3 regions of the Microbulbifer sp. MCCC 1A16149 genome follow, and region 2 is predicted to be linked to each of the others. Evidence: predicted binding sites of a transcription regulator. Region 2 holds the regulator's gene; each other region holds the start of a gene.
What was found. Region 2 encodes FNR, which switches genes on or off when oxygen is low (the NO sensors DNR and NnrR bind a similar motif). Its sites were predicted from a motif close to TTGATNNNNATCAA; they were not measured.
Positions count from the first base shown of each region.

Region 1: a site for FNR is predicted at 1,433-1,446, ahead of ACONT6_RS00820 (globin). Genes of this name have one in related genera too.
Region 3: a site for FNR is predicted at 3,000-3,013, ahead of ACONT6_RS11875 (DUF3149 domain-containing protein). Genes of this name have one in related genera too.

Region 1 is NZ_CP185959.1:200,791-207,409, forward strand. It holds gene ACONT6_RS00810 (hypothetical protein) at 1-290, shown strand, start outside; gene ACONT6_RS00815 (hypothetical protein) at 489-872, shown strand; gene ACONT6_RS00820 (globin) at 949-1,347, opposite strand; gene ACONT6_RS00825 (S8 family serine peptidase) at 1,529-3,100, opposite strand; gene ACONT6_RS00830 (flavin monoamine oxidase family protein) at 3,671-5,350, shown strand; gene ACONT6_RS00835 (CPXCG motif-containing cysteine-rich protein) at 5,435-5,629, opposite strand; gene ACONT6_RS00840 (alpha/beta hydrolase) at 5,669-6,454, opposite strand.
Region 2 is NZ_CP185959.1:467,290-473,908, forward strand. It holds gene ACONT6_RS01940 (enoyl-CoA hydratase/isomerase family protein) at 1-1,073, shown strand, start outside; gene mmsB (3-hydroxyisobutyrate dehydrogenase) at 1,132-2,040, shown strand; gene hemN (oxygen-independent coproporphyrinogen III oxidase) at 2,171-3,616, shown strand; gene fnr (fumarate/nitrate reduction transcriptional regulator Fnr) at 3,707-4,435, shown strand; gene ACONT6_RS01960 (hemerythrin domain-containing protein) at 4,463-5,029, opposite strand; gene ACONT6_RS01965 (hypothetical protein) at 5,228-5,620, opposite strand; gene ACONT6_RS01970 (outer membrane beta-barrel protein) at 5,871-6,368, shown strand.
Region 3 is NZ_CP185959.1:2,804,817-2,811,435, forward strand. It holds gene ACONT6_RS11860 (translocation/assembly module TamB domain-containing protein) at 1-425, opposite strand, end outside; gene ACONT6_RS11865 (autotransporter assembly complex protein TamA) at 429-2,276, opposite strand; gene ACONT6_RS11870 (hypothetical protein) at 2,404-2,790, opposite strand; gene ACONT6_RS11875 (DUF3149 domain-containing protein) at 3,109-3,282, shown strand; gene ACONT6_RS11880 (acetoacetate--CoA ligase) at 3,412-5,385, opposite strand; gene ACONT6_RS11885 (LysR substrate-binding domain-containing protein) at 5,655-6,551, shown strand; gene ACONT6_RS11890 (hypothetical protein) at 6,565-6,619, opposite strand, start outside.

The DNA.
Region 1 (6,619 bases), 270 kb from region 2:
ACGGCGAGAGTTTGCACTGGCTGCTGGATCGCACCCTCATTATCCGCTTTTTGTGCTTGCTGTTTTTTATCTGGGTGCTGATCGGGTTCAACAGCAATGGACCAAAACTGGTACTGGCACCGGACTATAGTGCGGAACAGCAGGCGACAGAGCGTGCTCTGAATCGGGAAACGGCGCCGGTTGGTGATCTGGCGCCGCAACGAGAGTCCGCGGCACAGCGTACCGAGCATCTTGAAATGTTGCGAGAAGAGCAAAAACAGGAACAGGAAGCCATGGTGGGCGAGGAATAAATTTCCTTGTTTTGGCTTAGAGGGGGGCTGAAATCCAAGGTCGTTTCAGCCCGTTAGTACTTCTCTCCGGAATCTTTCCCGTTCAAAAAAATCAACCTTGACATGGCGGTCACAGCGCTAATTTTTTGAAAATATTCGGTTGGGACCCTCCACATGCCTCAATAGACTTCGTGGCACATCCGAAGAGGAGGATCCCAAATGCGTTATCTATTACCAGTAGTACTGTTTTGTACCGTTGCCGGTTTTGCTCAGGCACAGCAGCCAATGGATCAGTTACCTGCGGGCAGTGCTGAAGTCCAGATTCTTGGTAAAACTTACTGGAAAAGTGGAGATAACTTCTATCAGTTCAATGAAAGCACCGGTATGTTTTATCAGGTTCCGGAACCTCAGGTCCAGGCTCACCGCGACCAGGCTGCACACATGTATCAGCGCAGCCAGACTGTTCCGGCGACAAACCTGACTCCTGATCAGATCGAGGGTTGTCGTAACTCTGCTGCGGACAAGTCAAATGAAGTGCCTAACCGCGGTAGTAATGTGTACATTCAGGAATACAACAAGTGTGTGACTGATCTTCAACAGTAATTAATTGTAGATTGGTGAAAAGGCTTGCCGTTATGCGGCGAGCCTTTTTTACATGTGGGGATCGGGAATGTTGGGTTCAGTAAGCGCCGCGGATCAGCTCTATTCCCGGCTCGATAGCCCGGCGCCAGGCCAGAGCGGTGTCTTCATTGAACTCGGGATCGTACTCGCGCAGGGTTGCCAGCAGCGCATCCAGCCACAGGCCGTACCAGTCCGGGCGTATACCGTAGCCACCGCGTGAATGACTTTTCCCCAATGCTTTCAGTTTGGTATCCGGCATGCCCCGTGCGTGCAGCACCAGTTGCATGATGCCGTTGCGCAACAGGTGACGCTGCGCCGGCATGTCGGTGTCCTTGAACAGGGCACGGATCTCTTCGGAGCTGCCCATAAAGCGGTCGTAGAAGTCGATGAAAAAGCCTTCTCTGTTACAGCAGCGGCCGTAACTCTGAAAAACGATATCGCTGTCGGCATTTCCCATTGCCGTCACTCCCCCTGACTATTGTTATGACTGCGCGGGCGGGCACAGGCGACCGCGGATTCTAACGGTGGGCATCGGGCTCAAATTGATTTAAATCAATTTGCCTGCGGGCGGGGAGTACAAATTTTCGAGCACTACAAAAAAGGGGGCCAATTGGCCCCCTGAATTCAACGTGTGCAGGTTATTGTGTGCAATTTTTACCTTTGCAGGGCTTGCCGCCGCCGCCATTGCCGCCGTCGCCACCGCCATTACCGCTGCCGGAGCAGCCATTTGCTGTGAGGTAGTCCACTGCGTCTTTGGCCTGTACCAGACCGTAGCCGTAAGCATTGTCACGTCCGGCTGCGCCCAGGTCTTCCGCAGTACTGGCCAGCGCCGAGCGGATCTCGCTGGCGGAACAGCTGGGGAAGTGGCTCCACACCAGGGCGCTCACGCCGGCAACGTGGGGCGTGGCCATGGAGGTGCCGTTAAAGTAGGCATAATCGCCAGGCTCGATCGTCAAACTTGCGCTGCTGCCCAGCTGGCCGAGGAGTGCGGCACCATCGGTATCGGTAATGCCCACGGACGGAATACCTGTGGCCACTTCGCCCATGGTGCCGTACAGCATACCCGGTTCGTTGTTGTAGATTACCGCTGCGATACCGCCGCCGGCCTCACAGGCCTGCACTTTCTCCGCGAAGCTGATATTGCCGCGGGAGATCAGGCACACCTGGCCAGAAGCGCTGGCACAGGCAGCTTCGCCCAGGCCGCAATCCACCAGGTTGCCGGTGACGCTACCCTGCGGACTGCCTTCCATGGCTGCCGCCTCAATAGCGCTACCGTTCACGACCAGGCTGGTTTCCAGGCTCATGCCGGTCGGCACGGATGACAGCACATCCACACCGGGGCCAGCCAGTTCCACCTGATCCGTCTGCTGAGAGAAGTCGGCAACTACCTTGTTGCTGTCGATGGCTGCAACGGATACCACCGCGTCGTAGGACGCGGGGTAGGAGTGACGGGTATTGCCGTCATTACCCGCGGCGGCAATGGAGAGTACATTCTGGTTTGCGTACAGATCGGCAAAAGCCCGTTCCTCGGTGCGGGACTTGAAGGTGCCGCCGAGGCTCATATTGATCACGCTGGCACCGTTGGTCGCGCATTCATCAGCCGCAGCCACCAGAGAGGAGGAGTAAGCCCAGCCGTCGGCACCGAATACCTTGACGATGTGCAGGTTGAGGTTGCCGTTCGGGTTCACGCCGACGACACCTTTACCGTTTCCACCAATCGCGGCGATGGTGCCGGCTACATGGGTGCCGTGACTGTTTTCGTCGGTAAACCAGTCGCCGGTACCTGAGTCGTAGTTACCAGTTACGTTTCCGCTGGGAAGATCCTCGTGATTGATGTCATAGCCGGAGTCGATGATACACACCGTCTGGTTGCCGGCCATGGCATCACTGAGCTGGTCTGCCTGCACCATGGGAATACCGAAGGGAACGGTTTCCGCCATGGGGTAGCGCTTCACATCCAGTTCGACGTATTCCACGTTGGGGTTGTTGCGCAGTGCGTTGAGCGCTTTGCCGGGGAGGTTCGCAGCCATCGCGCCGCGTTTCTCCAGTGCAAGCGCGGAGCGGCCCCCGTTCTTTTCCATCATCGCTTTGACCGCGGGGCCTTTGCCTTCTTTGAATTTGATGATGTAGCGGTCGTCGGCAGCGCTGGCCTGAGCGGAAATGGCGAGGGCGAGGGCGCTGGTGAACAGGGTTGGAATGAGTCTTTTCATCTTTTTATATGGCTCCAGTTCTGTCTGGTACTTCTTGTAATTGGTTTTGATGTTGGCTGACCACAGCTCGGTGCCTCGACATAGGGGCGGGGCAGGCGCACAGCCGGTGGATAAAATCTAGCAGCTTTTTACGGGGAGCCCATTGCTCACTGAACGCATTGAGCAGTGCTCTGCAAAAGGGATTTCCGAGGAGGATAACGGCGACAGATTGTTGGAGGGGGTTGCGGGTTCGTTCGTCTGCCCGTCTGCGCAAGACCTGTGGAATTCGGCGTCGGTTGATGGCTGCAGGGGATTAGGTTGCAGTCGGTGGCCGAGCCAGAAATTGCCGGTCGTAGAATAAAATCTCTAATTAAATCTGGCTGAAAAACAAACATTTCCCGCCGCTGACTTGGCTCTCATAGTGAAAAATTTGATAAAAAACATGCATTTACCAGGTTTGTAAGTACTCAGTTCCGCTAATTGGCTAAAAACCGAATAAATATTCCATTTCTTGTGTGTCTCTGTAGAATGGCGGGAAAAATAACTTTTGGGACGTGGTTCCCAATTCTCTCGACTCACAGGAAAATAATCATGAGAAGCCGCAAGTCTCTATCCCCCATGGCGGGGTTGCTGCGCCGCATGCGTGTTGCCCAGGCGCTATCTGACAAAACCGGAATATCCGCCGATGAAAGTCTCGATATCGTTACCGAGGGTGCGCGCCTGGGTGGCAAGGCGGCTTCTGCGGAAGAGCGCCGTCGCTTCCTCAAGCAGCTGGGCTTTGGTGCCGCTGCGGTAGGTGTGGGTGCATCGCTCGGCGGCGTGTCCAAGCCGGCACAAGCCGACCCGGGTGGCGGCAATGGCGATGGCCGCCCCGGTCGCGTTGCGATCATCGGTGGTGGTGTGGCGGGTATCCGCTGTGCCCATCGCCTGCAGCAGTACGGCATCGCCAGCACCGTGTTTGAAGGCAACACCCGTCTGGGTGGCCGTGTAAGCACCAACCGCTCTATTTTTGGCGGCCCGGTTGAGCGCGGCGGTGAGCTGATCTCTACCGAGCACAATGCGGTGCGCAACCTGGCCAATGAGCTGGGTCTGGACGTGGAAGATGTCAACGGCAACGCAGTGCCCGGTGGTAACGAGCTGTATTTCGTCAACGGCCAGCACTACTCCGAGCACCAGCTGAACGAAGAGTGGCGTGAAACCTACAAGATCTTCAAGAAGATCCAGCATGATGCGCCCTGGCTGCCCACCTACGACTGGCACAACGATACCCACAAGGCGCTGGATTACATCGACTCCAACACCTGGATGGATCAGGTTGGTATTGGTGCCAACTCCAATATGGGCCAGGTATTCCAGGCGGACCTGGTTGCTGAATACGGCCTCCAGCCGGAAGACCAGACTGCATTGAACCTGATTTACCTGTTGGCGTGGAACCCGATCAACAGTGCGACCCCGTTGGCGGGTACCGACGAGCGCTTCCGTATCGCCGGTGGTAACGATCAGCTGTGGCGCAAGATGGTCGAACAGCTGCCCGAGGGCACGGTCGAGACCGGTCGCAAGCTGGTGGCCATTCGCGGTGATATCAACGGCCCTTACACCCTGACTTTCGAAGACGGCTATGTGCACAACTGCGACAAGCTGGTGCTGGCACTGCCGTTCTCCCTGCTGCGCGATGTGGATATCGAGCCGGCGCTGTACAACAGCTTCCGCCCGGAAAAACGCATGGCGATCGAGCAGATGGCTTTCGGTAGCAACGGCAAGATGGCGCTGCACCACAACAGCCGCCCCTGGACCCAGACCCAGTACGTCAATGGCCAGGCGGTGACCGGTAACGGTGTGACCTATGTGGGCCGTCCGGAGCTGTTCGACACCTGGGACTCCACCTCGGTAAATGGCAAGACCGACGGCATTCTGGTGAACTTCTTTGGTGGTACCTACGGTGCCAACCTGGGGAGCGACCAGCCGTTTGCCGCACCTACCCAGGCGGACATCAACCACTTCCACGGCATTGTGGACAATGTGTTCCCCGGCACCTCCGCCGCCTTCTCCGGTACTGCCATGCAGTCCAAGTGGTCTGCCAACCCCTGGTCCAAAGGTTCCTATTCCACTCCGACCTTCGGCAGTTACACCGGCTGGTGGGGCGCCCAGCCTCTGGCGGAAGGCAATATCCACTTCTGCGGTGAGCACACCGAGCTGGAATACTTCGGCTATATCGACGGTGCGGTATCTACCGCCGAGCGCGCGGCCAGAGAGATCCATCAGACCGCGTAAACTGCTTCGCAGTTTTCATCTCACAGGATGCAAAAAAGGCCGCGGGCGAGTGCTCGCGGCCTTTTTTGTTTCTCACGGTTTTTGTTAAACATCGTTCTCGTGCTTTAACTGCACCGTCCACTGCCCTTCCAGATCCACACTCACCAGCACCTGAATCGGCCGGCAGCACACGGCGCAGTCCTCGATGTAGTGGCGACTGCCCGCCGAGGTATCGATCAGCAGCAGGATAGTTTCTCCGCAGTAGGGGCACTGATCACTGAATTCGTCCACGGTATCCATATGCATTTTCTCCGAGTGGGGTGTTCGCTTATGGGCGGCTCACTTGCCTAGATGGGGCCCCGCCCAGGCCGCGAGGGTGTCTGCTACATAAATAGCATCTTCTCGCCGGGTCAGCAGGTGGTCGGCGTCGTCGAGGCTGATAAAGCTCTTGGGATGCAGGGCGCGGTTATAGATGTCCGCGGCTTCGTCGATGGAGACAACCTGGTCCACCGGAGAGTGGTAGATCAGCAGCGGGCGTCCTAGTCGATGGATGTAGCCCTCCTGGATGGATTCCACATCCTCCACAAAATGCTTCTGGATCACGAAGGGACGTCCGGATAGCTCGACTTTCGCCTGCCCCTGTTCCTCGATGGTATCCAGCGCGCAGGAAAACTGTTTCAGCACATGCTCCGGGTCTGCCGGCGCAGCGACGGTGGCGATGGCCTTTGCCTCGGGGATGTCACCGGCGGCCGCCAGCACCGCGGCACCGCCGAGGCTGTGGCCCACCAGCAGGTCTGCGGGCTGGAATTCATCGCGCAGAAAGCTCGCTGCGCACTTCAGGTCTTCCACGTTGCTGGAAAAGTTGGTCTCGCTGAAGTCCCCCTCGCTGTCACCGAGGCCGGTGAAGTCAAAGCGCAGGGTGGCAATACCCAGCTCCGCCAGACGGCGGCCGATGCGGGACGCTGCGAGCACATCCTTGCCACAGGTAAAGCAGGGGGCGAAGAGGGCGTAGCCCCGGGGCGAGCTGGTCGGGGTTTCCAGGATGCCTGCGAGCATCTGTCCGCGGGCATTGGGGAAGGTCACCTTGTGTCTGCGGCGCTCTCTGCCGTTGCTGTTTGCGGCCATGGGGACTCCTTTCTGCGGTGACATTTTCAGCGGGAGATGGCCTCCCGCAGGCAATGGTAGAGAGCGAAATTTGACCGGACAACGGGCGCAGTTGGTTTTTTTTGCGTTCTTGTAAAAATGACAGCGGTGTCACATCGTTATTCATTCTGTGCGGTAATTCATTTA
Region 2 (6,619 bases):
GTCAGGGCCCCATCGGCAAATTGACGCTCAATCTGCCCAAAGCCCTGAATGCACTCAACCTCGACATGATCGACCGGATGGCTGCCCAGCTGGACCAGTGGGAAGCCGACGACAGTGTCGCCTGTATCTGGATCGAAGGGGCAGGGGAAAAGGCCCTGTGTGCGGGCGGAGATGTGGTGGCGTTGCATCGGGAATCCGGTAGCTACGGGGATCAGGGTGCGAGCCAGTTTGTGCAGGACTTCTTCACCCGGGAGTATCGCCTCGACTACCGTATCCACACCTATCCCAAGCCCATCATCGTGTGGGGCAACGGTATTGTCATGGGCGGCGGTATTGGCATCATGAGTGGCGCCAGCCACCGGATCGTCAGCGAAACCACGCGCATGGCCATGCCCGAAATCACCATCGGCCTGTTCCCCGATGTCGGCGGCAGCTGGTTCCTGAATCGCATGCCCGGGCGTATCGGCCTGTTCCTTGGCCTCACCGGAGCCCAGTTTAACGGCAGTGATGCCATCTATGCGGGAATGGCCGATCGCATGGTCGCGAGCGCAGACAAGGATGCGCTTCTCTCCAGCCTCGCCCGGCAGACATTCTCTGCAGACGCCGAGCAGAATGGAGTGCTGGTCAGTAGAGCGGTTCAGGCCAACGAAATAGCGCAGGACCAGCGACCCGCGTCCAACCTGCGCGCGCACTACGATGTTATCCAGCAACTGACGGACGCGCCGACCCTTGCCGACGTTTATCAAACTATCGTCAATTACGCTGGTGAAGACTCCTGGCTGCAGCGCGCTGCCGCGACGCTGAAAGCCGGCTGCCCGCTTACCGCGGGTGTCGTCTGGGAACAGTTGCGGCGGGCTCGGCACATGTCCCTTGCCGAAGTGTTGCAAATGGAACTGGCCCTCGCGGTCAACATGTGCAGCAATGGGCAGGTAAAAGAAGGGGTGCGTGCACTGTTGATTGATAAGGATCGCAATCCCCAGTGGCAGCCCGCGACGCTGGAAGGTGTTACACCAGAGCTGGTGGCTGCGTGTTTTAAGCAGCCCTGGGAGACCAATCCGCTGGCAGATTTATAGCGGGTGATTTTCCGGGTAACGGAGCGTTGCAAGAAAAATAATAAAAGGAGAAAACAGAATGGCAGAAGTAAACAAAATCGCCTTTATCGGCCTCGGCAACATGGGTGGCCCAATGGCGGCGAATCTGGTGAAGAAGGGATTCCCGGTCGCCGCCTTTGATCTTTCCAGCGCGGTGCTCGACAGGGCTGTAGCCAGTGGTTGCACCAAAGCCGCCAGTGCCGAGGCCGCTATCGAAGGTGCAGATGTGGTGATATCCATGTTGCCCAGTGGCGAAGCCGTGCGCTCCCTGTACCTTGGCGTGCACGGCCTGCTGCAGGCGATGGGTCCGGAGGTGCTGCTGATCGATTGTTCCACCATTGCCGCCGAAGACGCCCGCCAGGTGATTGCCGCCGCCGGTGAGCGCGGCATCGATGCGGTGGACGCGCCGGTGTCCGGTGGCACTGCGGCGGCCGCTGCGGGCAGTCTGTCATTTATGTGCGGCGGCGAAGCGGCGGCGGTGGAGCGGGCGCGCCCGGTACTGGCGGCCATGGGTGCGAATATTTTTCACGCCGGGCCCGCGGGCAGCGGCCAGATAGCGAAAATCTGTAACAACATGCTGCTCGCCATCCATATGATCGGAACCGCTGAAGCCCTGCAACTGGGGGTGGACAACGGGCTGGACCCGAATGTTCTGTCACAGATCATGGGCGTCAGTTCCGGCGGCAACTGGTCACTGGAAAAATACAATCCTTATCCCGGGGTCATGGAAAATGTACCCGCGTCGCGCAATTACGAGGGCGGTTTTTCGGTGGCGCTGATGCTCAAGGATCTGGGGCTCGCCATGGACACCGCTGCTGGCAGTGCGTCTTCGACGCCGCTGGGGGCACTTGCGAAAAACCTGTATCAACTACACGGCGGCGACCCGATCAACAGTGCGCTGGACTTCTCCAGTATCCAGAACCTGTTCCGGCGTCCGGTGGGGGACTAACGGGAAATCCTGTATGTTTTGGCAATGATCCGGCAATTGATCTGTATCAAGCGCCGGTCTCTGCCAGACGGGTACCTTTGCCCGATCCGACATTCCCGCTCGATGAATCTGGATCACAGGTTACCCGTCAATGGACGAAAACAGCTTTGCCGGCGCTGACAGCGCCAGTGACCCGGCGGTATCTACCGCTATTTCTTCGGCGTTATCCCAGGCGCTGTTGGCGCGTTATGCCGGCCCCTGTCCGCGCTATACCTCTTACCCCACCGCCGACCGGTTTGTGCCGCTGAGTGCTGGCACCGGCTCGCCGGAGTCCGGTGGAAAACCCTGGGAGGCACTGCAGGATGTGCAGACATTGTCGCTGTACGTGCATATCCCGTTCTGCCGTTCCCTGTGTTATTTCTGCGCCTGTAACAAGGTGATCACCCGTCAGTACGGTCTCGCCTCTACCTATCTGGACCGGGTGCTGCAGGAAGCGCAGTGGTACCGGGAGCGGGTCGCCGACGTTCCGGTGACGCAGTTGCATTTAGGCGGCGGCACGCCGACCTACCTGAACGACAGCGATCTGACCCGCCTGATCCACGGCCTGCAGGAAGTGTTCGCGCTGCAGCCCGGAGAGGATGCGGAGTACAGCATTGAGGCCGATCCGCGGGTACTGGAAGTGGAAACCCTGGATACGCTGCGAGGCCTGGGATTCAACCGGCTGAGTATGGGGATTCAGGACTTTAACCCGGATGTGCAGCGCGCCATCAACCGGATCTGTCCGCCCGAGCAGGTGCGGGCGCTTACCCATGCGGCACGCGAGCGCGGCTTTCGCTCCATCTCCTACGACCTGATCTACGGGCTACCGGGACAGGACGTGGAGAGTCTCGAGCGCACCATCGACACGGTGATCGACCTGGCCCCGGATCGCATTGCGCTGTATCACTACGCGCACCTGCCGCAGCGGTTCAAGGCGCAGCGCCTGATCAGTACGGACCTGATCCCGTCCCCCGAGTCGAAGATCGCCATGCAACTGGCGGCAAGTCGCCGGCTGATCGATGCGGGATACCTGTTCCTGGGGATGGACCACTTTTCCCGCCCGGATGATCCCATGGCTGCCGCTGCCACACGGGGTCAGCTGGCGCGCAACTTCCAGGGGTATACGTTGATGCCGGCGGATGCGCTAGTGGGCCTCGGCGCCTCGGCGATCAGCTACAGCCGCGATGGCTATTGGCAGAACCACCACGGGCAGAAGGAGTATGCCGGGGCAATTTCTGAAAGCGGCCAGGCAATCTGTCGCGGCTGGCAGCTGGATGATGATGATCGCGTGCGCCAGTGGATGATCATGGAGCTGATGTGCCATCTCCGGCTGCGCAAACGCGATGTGGAAGCCCGCATCGGGCGTCCCTTCGCGGCCTACTTTGCGCCGGAGCTGGCGCGATTACAGCCCTTGATTGCGGACGGGCTGTTGCTCAACACGGATGATGACCTGGAAGTCACAGAGCGTGGCCGCTGGTTTTTGCGCAATATTGCCTCTGCTTTTGATCGCTACCTGCACGGCAGTGAAACTGCGGCCCAATACTCCCGTGTGCTTTAAAAGGGCGATGGGGATACAATTTTGACATGGGCGTTTGTGCCCCTGATTTAAGCAATGCTTGTGCCCTGAATTCGGGAAATGGAAGAGACAATGTCGAAACCCTCAACCGCGGTCAATTGTGGAAGTTGTTCGGTCAGAAGGCTGTGCCTGCCCGTGGGCCTGGCGGAGGAGGACATCGAGCGCCTCGAACAGGTGACGCGCAAGAAGAAAATCCTTAAGGCGGGAGACACCCTGTTTCGCGCCGGCGATCCCTTTTCCAATCTGTACGCGATCCGTTCCGGCAGCTTCAAGTCGGCGGTGATCGGTGCCGATGGCGATACCCAGGTCACGCATTTTGCCCTGCCCGGTGAACTGCTGGGGTTGGATGCCTACAGTGGTGGTTCGCACCCGGGCTACGCGGAAGCGCTGGAAGACAGCAGCGTGTGTGTACTGCCGTTCACCCAGCTGGAGAACCTGGCGCAGCAGGTGCCGGCACTGCAGAAGCAGATCTACAACATTTTTTCCGAAGAGCTGAAGCAGGACAGCGATGTGCTGTTGCTGTTGGGCAAGCGCTCGGCGGAAAGCCGCCTGGCGGCGCTGCTGATTAATATTTCCAGCCGCTACGCCCGTCGCGGCTACTCCGCCAGCGAATTCAAACTGTCCATGCAGCGGATCGACATCGCCAACTATCTGGGCCTGACCGCGGAAACGGTCAGCCGGTTGATTTCGCGCTTCCAGAAGCAGGGCCTGATCCGTGTACAGGGCAGGGCGATTACCATTCTCGATCTGATCGCGCTCAGCGAGCTGGCGGGCACCCACTGCAGTTACGAAAACGACTGACCGCTTCGTGAAGCGGCCAGTCCCTGCTCAACAGGCTGTCGTCACTTTATTCTCCGCGAGATCCTGATAGATAGCCTCGTAGAGACGCTTGACGCCGCGATGGAAATGACAGCTCTGCCTGTCCGCCAGGGCTGCGGTGACTTCTTCCCAATCGGTTTCTGTCAGGTACTGGTTGACCAGTGGCAGCAATATCTCATTTTCTTTTCGCATATGTTCGCGCTGCAGGGAAATATACTCGCGAGCGGTACTGAATAGCTGTTCCCGTTCCACGGCGGCATCATTGGCGACGGCATAAAAGAGCCGGTTCATACTGCGTGTGGCCTCGGCGATAGCCCGGTGTTCCCGGGATATCTGCTCCACCACATCCCTAATATCCAGCGGTTTACCCAGCAACTGTTCGAATACCAGGTCCTCCACCGGGTGGTGCCACTGGTCCGGGTAAACGGAGAAGTAATCCAGCGCATCGAGAATCATGCTCAGGGTCGCGGGATCGCGATCCTGTTGAGCCAACTCTTGTAACAGCAGCTCAAACGCATCCAGCAGGTTCTGCATGTGCTTGTGGTCATCACAGAGCTGTCGGTAGATACCGTTCATATCGTGCCTCCTTGACGGGTAATGACAATCGACAACCCATTGTTGTCTTCCATCGTGAAAGGCGCTTGATCTGGGTCAAGGCGCAACAACTTCGTGTTGCGGTAGGCGTCGGCTGCTCGAACAGTGAACGGCCGGCGTGGGTGCGGGGGGGGGCTGAAGTGCGCCGTTAGCAGGCGGCGCACCCCAAAACAGGCATGTTTAAAAGTGGTAGTCGCGCAGCTCGATTTCTTCCCAGTCGTACACGAGCTGGAGGCCATCGCCGGTGACCAGGCTGACCTTGTCCGGTGCCAGGCAATCAGACCAGTCCACCTTGTTCAGGTCGACCATCTCGGCGCCGCCTTGCACGTTTACCACAGAGTCCTGCCAGGCCTGGTGGCAATAACGGGGAATCTCACCCTCTACCAGCAGTTCCTGCCCCAGATAAGTGTTGTAGTTGAGCTGCGGCATGCGGTTCATGTGGTAGCGGTCCTGCTCACCGAGCAGGTAAAACTTGCCGTTTTCCTGCACCAGGGTCCCCGTGGCGGTAACCGCCTGCTGCGCCGGGTTGGCGGCACAGGCAGTGAGCAGGGCCAGGGGCAGCAATAAACTCATTCGAGACTTCATATTTATTACTCTTCTGTGTTTTTTTACCAAACTATCAAACCTCCGTTGCAACTGCATGTCATTTAGATTGCAGTGCTCTCTCAACAAATGGGTATCTGCCTGTTTACGGCTGACGGGAACAGTCGGATCTCACTTGCCGCTGTAATCGCGTGTAATGGCCGGGGGCTGTTGGCGCCAAATTTATTTCATTAGAATGCCGCCCGCAAAATAAACACGATGCTTTTGGGGCATAAATAACATGATGAAAAAAGTTTTAGCGGCAGCGGTGATGCTGGGTTGTTCAATTTCTGTTCAGGCCAGTGAAGGCGGTTACTTCGGTACCGTGGCGGGCCTGATGAAGACCTCCATTAATGGCGATAGCCCGTTCAATGCGGGCATCCGCGCTGGTTATACCTGGAATTCTGGATTCGGCCTGGAAGGCGAATACACCACTTCCCTGGTAGATGGTGAAGCGCGTTTTAACAGCGGTTGGGGTGACTTCCGCTGGGATTACTCCATTTCCACCTTTGGCGCCTACGCGACCTACCGCAGCCAGGGCGACCTCTACTTCAAGGGCCGCCTGGGTGTGCTGAACGAAAGTGTCGATTTCGAAGGCGAGAAAGAAAGTGATTCCGGCCTGTCTGCAGGTCTGGGCCTGGGCTTCAATCTCTCCGAGACCGTTAACCTGGAAGCCGAATACACGCTGGTGGAAGAGGATGTGGATTTCTGGTCCGGCACCCTGGTATTCCGCTTCTGAGGCAATACCCTGCTTCCAGAGACTGGCGCTTCTACCTGATCAGCTGGTAAGGGACAGGTGGCTGCCAGTATCAGAACGCGACCCCTCGGGTCGCGTTTTGCGTTTCCGGGGGGCGGAATCCTGTACCGCCCGGGTTCAGCACTGCGCTGAGCAACTTGAATTGCGCGGGGCGCTGAATTGAATTTGTTTCATGTGCACCCTTTGCGCCGCGGGCTCTCCGTTGGTGTACAATGCGCCGCTTTCTGGGGGCG
Region 3 (6,619 bases), 2.2 Mb from region 2:
AGGTATTCCCCCAGCAGCGTGTTATCGAACAGGAAGGTGTGGGCACTTAGCTCCGGGATATGAATCTGATTGCGCAACAGGTGCTGGATATCCACATGCAGGGTCAACTGATGCGCCTCGATCATGGGGCGTTCTTTGTAGCGCACCTGCAGGCGCTCGAAATACCAGAGGCCCAGCGCCTGGCTGCGCAACCCTTCCGCATTGATTTCCAGGTCGGGCAAATAGTGCCGGGCAATAGCCAGACCACCGCGGGTAATCGCCTCGCGACCACTTTCGGAGCCCACCAGGAAAATCGCCATCAACAGAGGCAACAACAGGCTGGCGGCAATCAGCGTCAGGCGCGGCGCGCGCGGCCAGCGTTTGCGCGACCTGTGTTTGGAAGCGCCTGCGGGCGGGACGGGGTTGGGGACGTTTGAATCAGCCATGGTTCAGAACGCCTGTCCGAGACTGACGTAAATCTGGTAACTGCTGTCGTCCAGATCATCACGACGGTCCAGCGGGAAGGCGATATCAAACCGCAGTGGCGCGAAGGACGTCATATAACGTACCCCCAGGCCGACACCCCAGTAGAGGTCATTAAAACTCGGCTGCGGATCGGCGTAGGCATTACCGCCATCGAGGAACAGGACACCGCCCCAGGTTTCGGTAAACCGGAAACGGCCCTCGAAAGAGACTTCGCTGAGTGCGCGTCCACCGATGGGATCAGACAGGGTCGGCGGCTCGCCGGGTACCGTAGAGGGGATCAGGCGCCGCGGCCCCAGGGCCTGGTAAGCGTAGCCACGCACCGAGCCACCACCGCCGGCATAGAAACGTTCGTCCGCTGGAATATCCAGGTTGTCGATACCACTGATGACACCGGCCTTGATGCGCACCGCCAGGGTGGGATCAAAGCGGGTCTCTTCCGCAGTGAGGTAACCGGTGGCAACCAGGGTATTTTTTACAAACCGGGTGCCCGAGCCCCGCAGATCGAAATACGGTTTGACCTCCAGGGCCACGGTCGCCCCTTTGTGAGCATCGAGCAGATTGTCGGTGGTATCAATTTTGAGCCCGAGGGGAAACGACAGCAGGTTGTAGTTTTCGCTCTGCTCGCCCTCTTCCTGCACCTTACTGAACTTCAGCTCGCTACCCACACTGAAGGTGCGGTGTTTGGTATGACGGCGGGAAATAATGCCGCCGATGGTGACGGACCGCGCCTCGTAAGAATCCCGTTCTTCATTGGATGCTTCGGCCTTGGCGGAAAAATCCTGATCATCGCGAAAGAAGCGCGGTACCAGCAGCTCCGTCTTGAGGGACTGTTTTACCTCGTTGACCCGGGTTTCCACCTCAATCTTTTCACCGCGACCGAGAATATTGCGGTGTTCCCAACCCGCCGAGACTCCAGCGCCCTCATCGGATGTGTACCCCACCCCCAGACGAATCGTCCGGTGCTTGCGCTCGATCACCAGAAAAGTGATATCCACAATCCCTGCGCTGGGCTCGGAAACCTCCGCGTTCACCCCGGCAATCAGGTTGGTGCGCAGCAGGCGCAGCTTGGCCGCATCCATTTTTCCCCGGGAGAAACAGTCTCCCGGTTCCAGCTTCAGGCGCTTGCGCAGAAAGTCCTCATCAACCGTGGTCACCCCTTCCACATACACCTGTCCAATATTTACCTCGGGGCTCTGCGCCACACGGTATTCCAGTCTCGCCGCATGTTCGCTGTGAATGACCGTCGCCTGGTAATCCACATCCACATTCAGCAGGCAGGCATTTTCCGCCAGGTAATTTTCAATACGTTTAACGCCCTCGGTGACCTTTTCCGCCTCCAGGGGTTCACCCTCCCGCAATCCCACACCCGGGAAACCGGACTTGAGGTGCGGAGGCATATTCACTTCGAGAGATTTAATGCGGTACAGCGGCCCGGGCACGACCCGGTACAGGATCTCGCCGTCGGTCACCGATTGCCGAACCCGGCCATCGTAATAACCGCGCGAACGCAGCAGTTTTTCCAGGGTGCCGCGCTCGTAGCGGGCCACATCCAGTGGATCCTCGTAGGCCTTGAGCACACTGCTGGATTTGCGCTGTTCCTTGACCTGGTCTTTCAGCCAGTCCTGAAGCTCGCGGTCTTCGGAAACGCGGATTTTGAATTTGGGCAGATTGTCGAAAAATGGCAGGGCATTACCCGCCTGAGGCAACAGCAACAGCGATAGAGCGAGCAGCACGAACGCCGCGATCTGAAAGCGGGAAACCATGGAAGCGAAGAAAAATACGCGCAAGACAAATATCCGTTTGCCAATCATCAACACTGCAACGCCGAGCGCCGGTGAAAGTTGCCGCAGTCGGCGCAACTTTACCGGACTTTACACCACCGGCCGGTATGCCAGTCGAGGGGTTACGTCGATGATCTGGCCAGCCCCTTGAGACAATTCAGCGTCCAGGCGCCGTCGCTGAGCCGGTGCGCTCCATCAACGGGTTACAGTTGCGGACGATGACCCGCCCTTCCAGCAGGTTGCCCTTGGAATATTCGCTGAAGATGCACTCGTTGCTTTCGGGGTCGTAGTTTTCCACCCAGAGGTTGTCATCTTTCCAGGTGGCGCCCAGATGGCGTTGCCCCTCCGGCACAGTGATACGCATCACCCCGCCGAAGCGTTTCACGAACACCTGTTCGAAATGGAAGTAATAGGCAAGCCAGCCGGCGAGAAAGATGATGGCACCGACAATGGCACCTTTACCCAGGCTACCGAGCCGACTGCCTGCAAAAAGGGACAGTACGACCAGCGAAATAACAGCGGCCCAGTATAGATAGGTAATCATATTTATCTTCCGTGAAATTATTGATTTATAGAGGCTGAGTTTTTGTGAACAGATACCGGAATCCGTTTTCTACAGCGTAACGCAAGCCTAGCGCAGAATCGTTCATTCCGGGTAGCGCAGCAGGCGATGTATCACCGGCCGCCAGCCCTCCCACCAAAGTGCAATCAAAGCCCGGAATCCGCTGAAACACGCGGCAAACTGACGGAGCCTTGACCTGGATCAAGGGGCACAATCGGCGCCACTTTACACTGGAGTCAGTTAAAGGCAAGTGGCTGGGGAAAACGAACAATCCCCGCCTAATCAATCGCGGAGGCAATCATGGACGCAATGATCGACCTGTTCACCAGTTTTTCCGGCCTACTGAGCCTGGGCATCATCGCCTTTGTATGTGTGATGGGCGGGTATATTACCCGGATGGCGCTGCGCAAGATGAATGAAGAGCAGGCGCGATTGGAGAAGGCGGACACCGGTCACCGAATGAAAACGGCATAACCCAAACGCAGAAGCCCGGGAACCTTAGTTCCCGGGCCACAGCTTGCTGAAAAAAATGCCTAGCCTTGTGCCGGATCAGTCTGCTGAATCCGGCTTTTTTGCCGGTTACCGCGGCTCGCCTGGCGGCAGTTATTCACCAGCGAGCTCAGGCAGTTTTTCATACAGCTTCAGCGCTTCCGGATTGGCCAGCGCCTCCTGATTCTTGACCGGCTTACCGTGCACCACGTTGCGCACTGCCAGCTCCACAATCTTGCCGCTGATGGTACGCGGGATATCCGCAACCTGGATCACTTTGGCCGGCACATGGCGGGGCGTGGTATTGGCGCGAATCGTGGTTCGAATCTTCTGGATCAGGTCGTCGTCCAGGGTCAGGCCTTCACGCAACACCACAAACAGCACCACTCGTACATCGTCACGCCACTCCTGGCCGATGCAGATGCTGTCCAGCACCTCCTCAACCTTTTCCACCTGGCGGTAGATTTCTGCGGTGCCGATACGCACACCACCGGGATTGAGCACCGCATCGGAACGACCATAGATGATCACGCCGCCGTGTTCGGTGATTTCCGCATAGTCCCCATGGGCCCAGACACCGGGCCAGTTGTCGAAGTAGGCACCGTGGTATTTGCTGCCGTCGGGATCATTCCAGAAACCGATGGGCATACACGGGAAAGACTTGGCGCAAACCAGCTCTCCCTTGTCTTCCAGTACCGCCTTGCCGTCGTCGTTCCAGACCTCTACCGCCATACCGAGTCCGCGACACTGCAACTCGCCGGGATACACCGGCAACACCGGATTGCCCAGGGCAAAACACGAGACAATGTCGGTACCGCCGGAAATGGAAGACAGGCAGACATCCGACTTGATATCCCGGTACACGTAACGGAACCCCTCGTGGGCCAGTGGGGAGCCGGTGGAAAGTACCGCGCGCAAACGCTCCAGCTTGTGGCTCTCACAGGGTTTGCAGCCGGCTTTTTCCAGCGCGGCAATGTATTTGGCACTGGTGCCGAACACACTGATGTTTTCCTCGTCCGCCATATCCCACAGGCACTGGGCTGCCGGGTAGAACGGCGAACCATCGTACAACACCAGGGTGGCGCCACAGGCCAGTCCGCTCACCAGCCAGTTCCACATCATCCAGCCACAGGTGGTGAAGTAAAACAGGGTGTCGTCGCGGGAAATATCCGTGTGTAGACGGTGTTCTTTAATATGCTGCAGCAGGGTACCGCCCACACCGTGCACGATACATTTGGGCACGCCGGTCGTACCGGAGGAGTACATGATATACAGCGGGTGGTTGAATTCGGTCTGCTCAAAGCTCAGTGCACGGGTCGGCGCAGTGCCGGTAAACGCGTCCAGTGTGATGGCCCTGTCGAGGTCACCGATGGCATCCGCTGTCTGCGCCGCGTCGCGCGCCACGGGTACCACCACCAGCTGCTGGATGGATTCAATCTGCTCGACGATCTGTGCCAGGCGCGGCAGGGAATCAATAGTCTTGCCGTTATAGAAATAGCCTTCACAGGCGAACAGCACCTTCGGTTCCACCTGGCCGAAGCGGTCCAGCACCCCGTTGATTCCGAAATCGGGGGAACAGGAGGTCCAGATCGCGCCCAGGCTGGTAGTGGCGAGCATCGCCACTGCGGTATCGATGATGTTGGGCATAAAACCCGCTACCCGGTCGCCCTTGCCAACACCGGCACTGACCAGAGCCGATGCCAGCTGCTCAACCTTGTCGAAGAGCTCAGCATAGGTCAGCTGGCGGCGACGGCCGTTCTCGAGACGTTCGATCAAGGCGACCCGATCATCGCGGAACTTCAGCAGGTTTTCGGCGAAGTTCAGTCGCGCATCCGGAAACCACTCGGCGCCGGGCATGGTGTCTTTCCCCAATACCCGCTCGCCGCGCTCACTGGCGACAACCTCGCCAAAATCCCACAGCTCACTCCAGAAGGAGGCCCGGTTATCCACAGACCACTGGTACAGGGCGCTGTAATCCGGCAGTGAAGTCTCATGCTGCTCGTTCACCCGGCGACGAAACTGATCCATCTGGGTGCGGGCTACGGCTTCGGGGGTGGGTTGCCAAAGGGGCGCTACGGGATTGCTCATCTCGACCAAACTCTCTCGATTTTGCTGCGGAAACCTGCGAGGAAACAGCTTCCCGCAAGTATGGCGCTTGTTATTGGTTTGTGTGGGTGCGCGGGCGATCTCCGCCTGCGCCACCTCGCTGTGACCGCTGATCATTATTCGCGGTCTCGCCATGGAGACAATCATGCCTTGGTCTAACAGTTAAAACTAATTTAAACTTTTTTATATTTGTTAACATTTACTTAATATACGCTTTATCCGGGCCATGACCACAACAGGGGAAATCCGACGTGAGCGCCACCATCAAGCAACTGCGGGCCTTCGTGGCTGTGGCCCGCACCCACAGTCTGGCGGAGGCCAGTGCGCAGCTGCACGTATCGCAGCCGGCTATCTCTATCGCCATTCGCAGCCTGGAGGAATCCCTGGGCGGTGAACTGTTCAGCCGGGACGGTCGGCAACTGGTGCTCACCCCCGAGGGTACCCAGTTTGTGGAGCGCGCCCAGCAACTGCTGCACAACTGGGATAACACACTGGATGCGGTGCAACAGCGCTTCCAGCTGCAACACGGGCAGCTCTCCATTGCTGCGATTCCCGCCTATGCCCTCAACCAGCTGCCCGCCCTGCTGGAGAAGTTTCACCGGCGACACCCGGATATCAACATCGTGATAGAGGATATCGTGATGGAACGGGTGGTCAGTGCGGTTCAGGACGGACGCGCGGAACTGGGCATCAGTTTCCGCCCGGATGACCTTGGCAACCTCAGCTTCACCCCCATCGCCGATGATCGCTTTATTGCGGTACTGCCCGCGGGACACCGACTGGGGAAAAAGAAAAACCTGCGCTGGCACGACCTCGCACAGGAGGCATTTATTGCCATGAATCGAGGATCCGCGGTACGGCGCTGGACGGACAGCGCCTTCGCCGGATGTCAGCCCGGGGCGCAGGCCGCCCGTTTGCTGTGTGAGGCAAACCAGCTCAGCACCATTGGCAGGCTGGTGCAATCCGGGCTCGGCGTCAGTGCCGTGCCCAGTCTGTGTGAGGAGCAGATGCGCGGCTACGGGCTGGTGTGCAAACCACTGGCGGAACCGGAGGTGGTGCATCAGGTGGGTATTCTGACCCGCAGCAGTGGCGGACTTTCTGCCGCCGCCGCCGCCTTTAAACGCATTGCCACCGCCCCAAGCGTTTAACGCGGGGGGCTGGCTACCGCCCTGCGGATTCCGCCCGCTGCCGCAGCAGCACACGCAGGTTCTGCAGC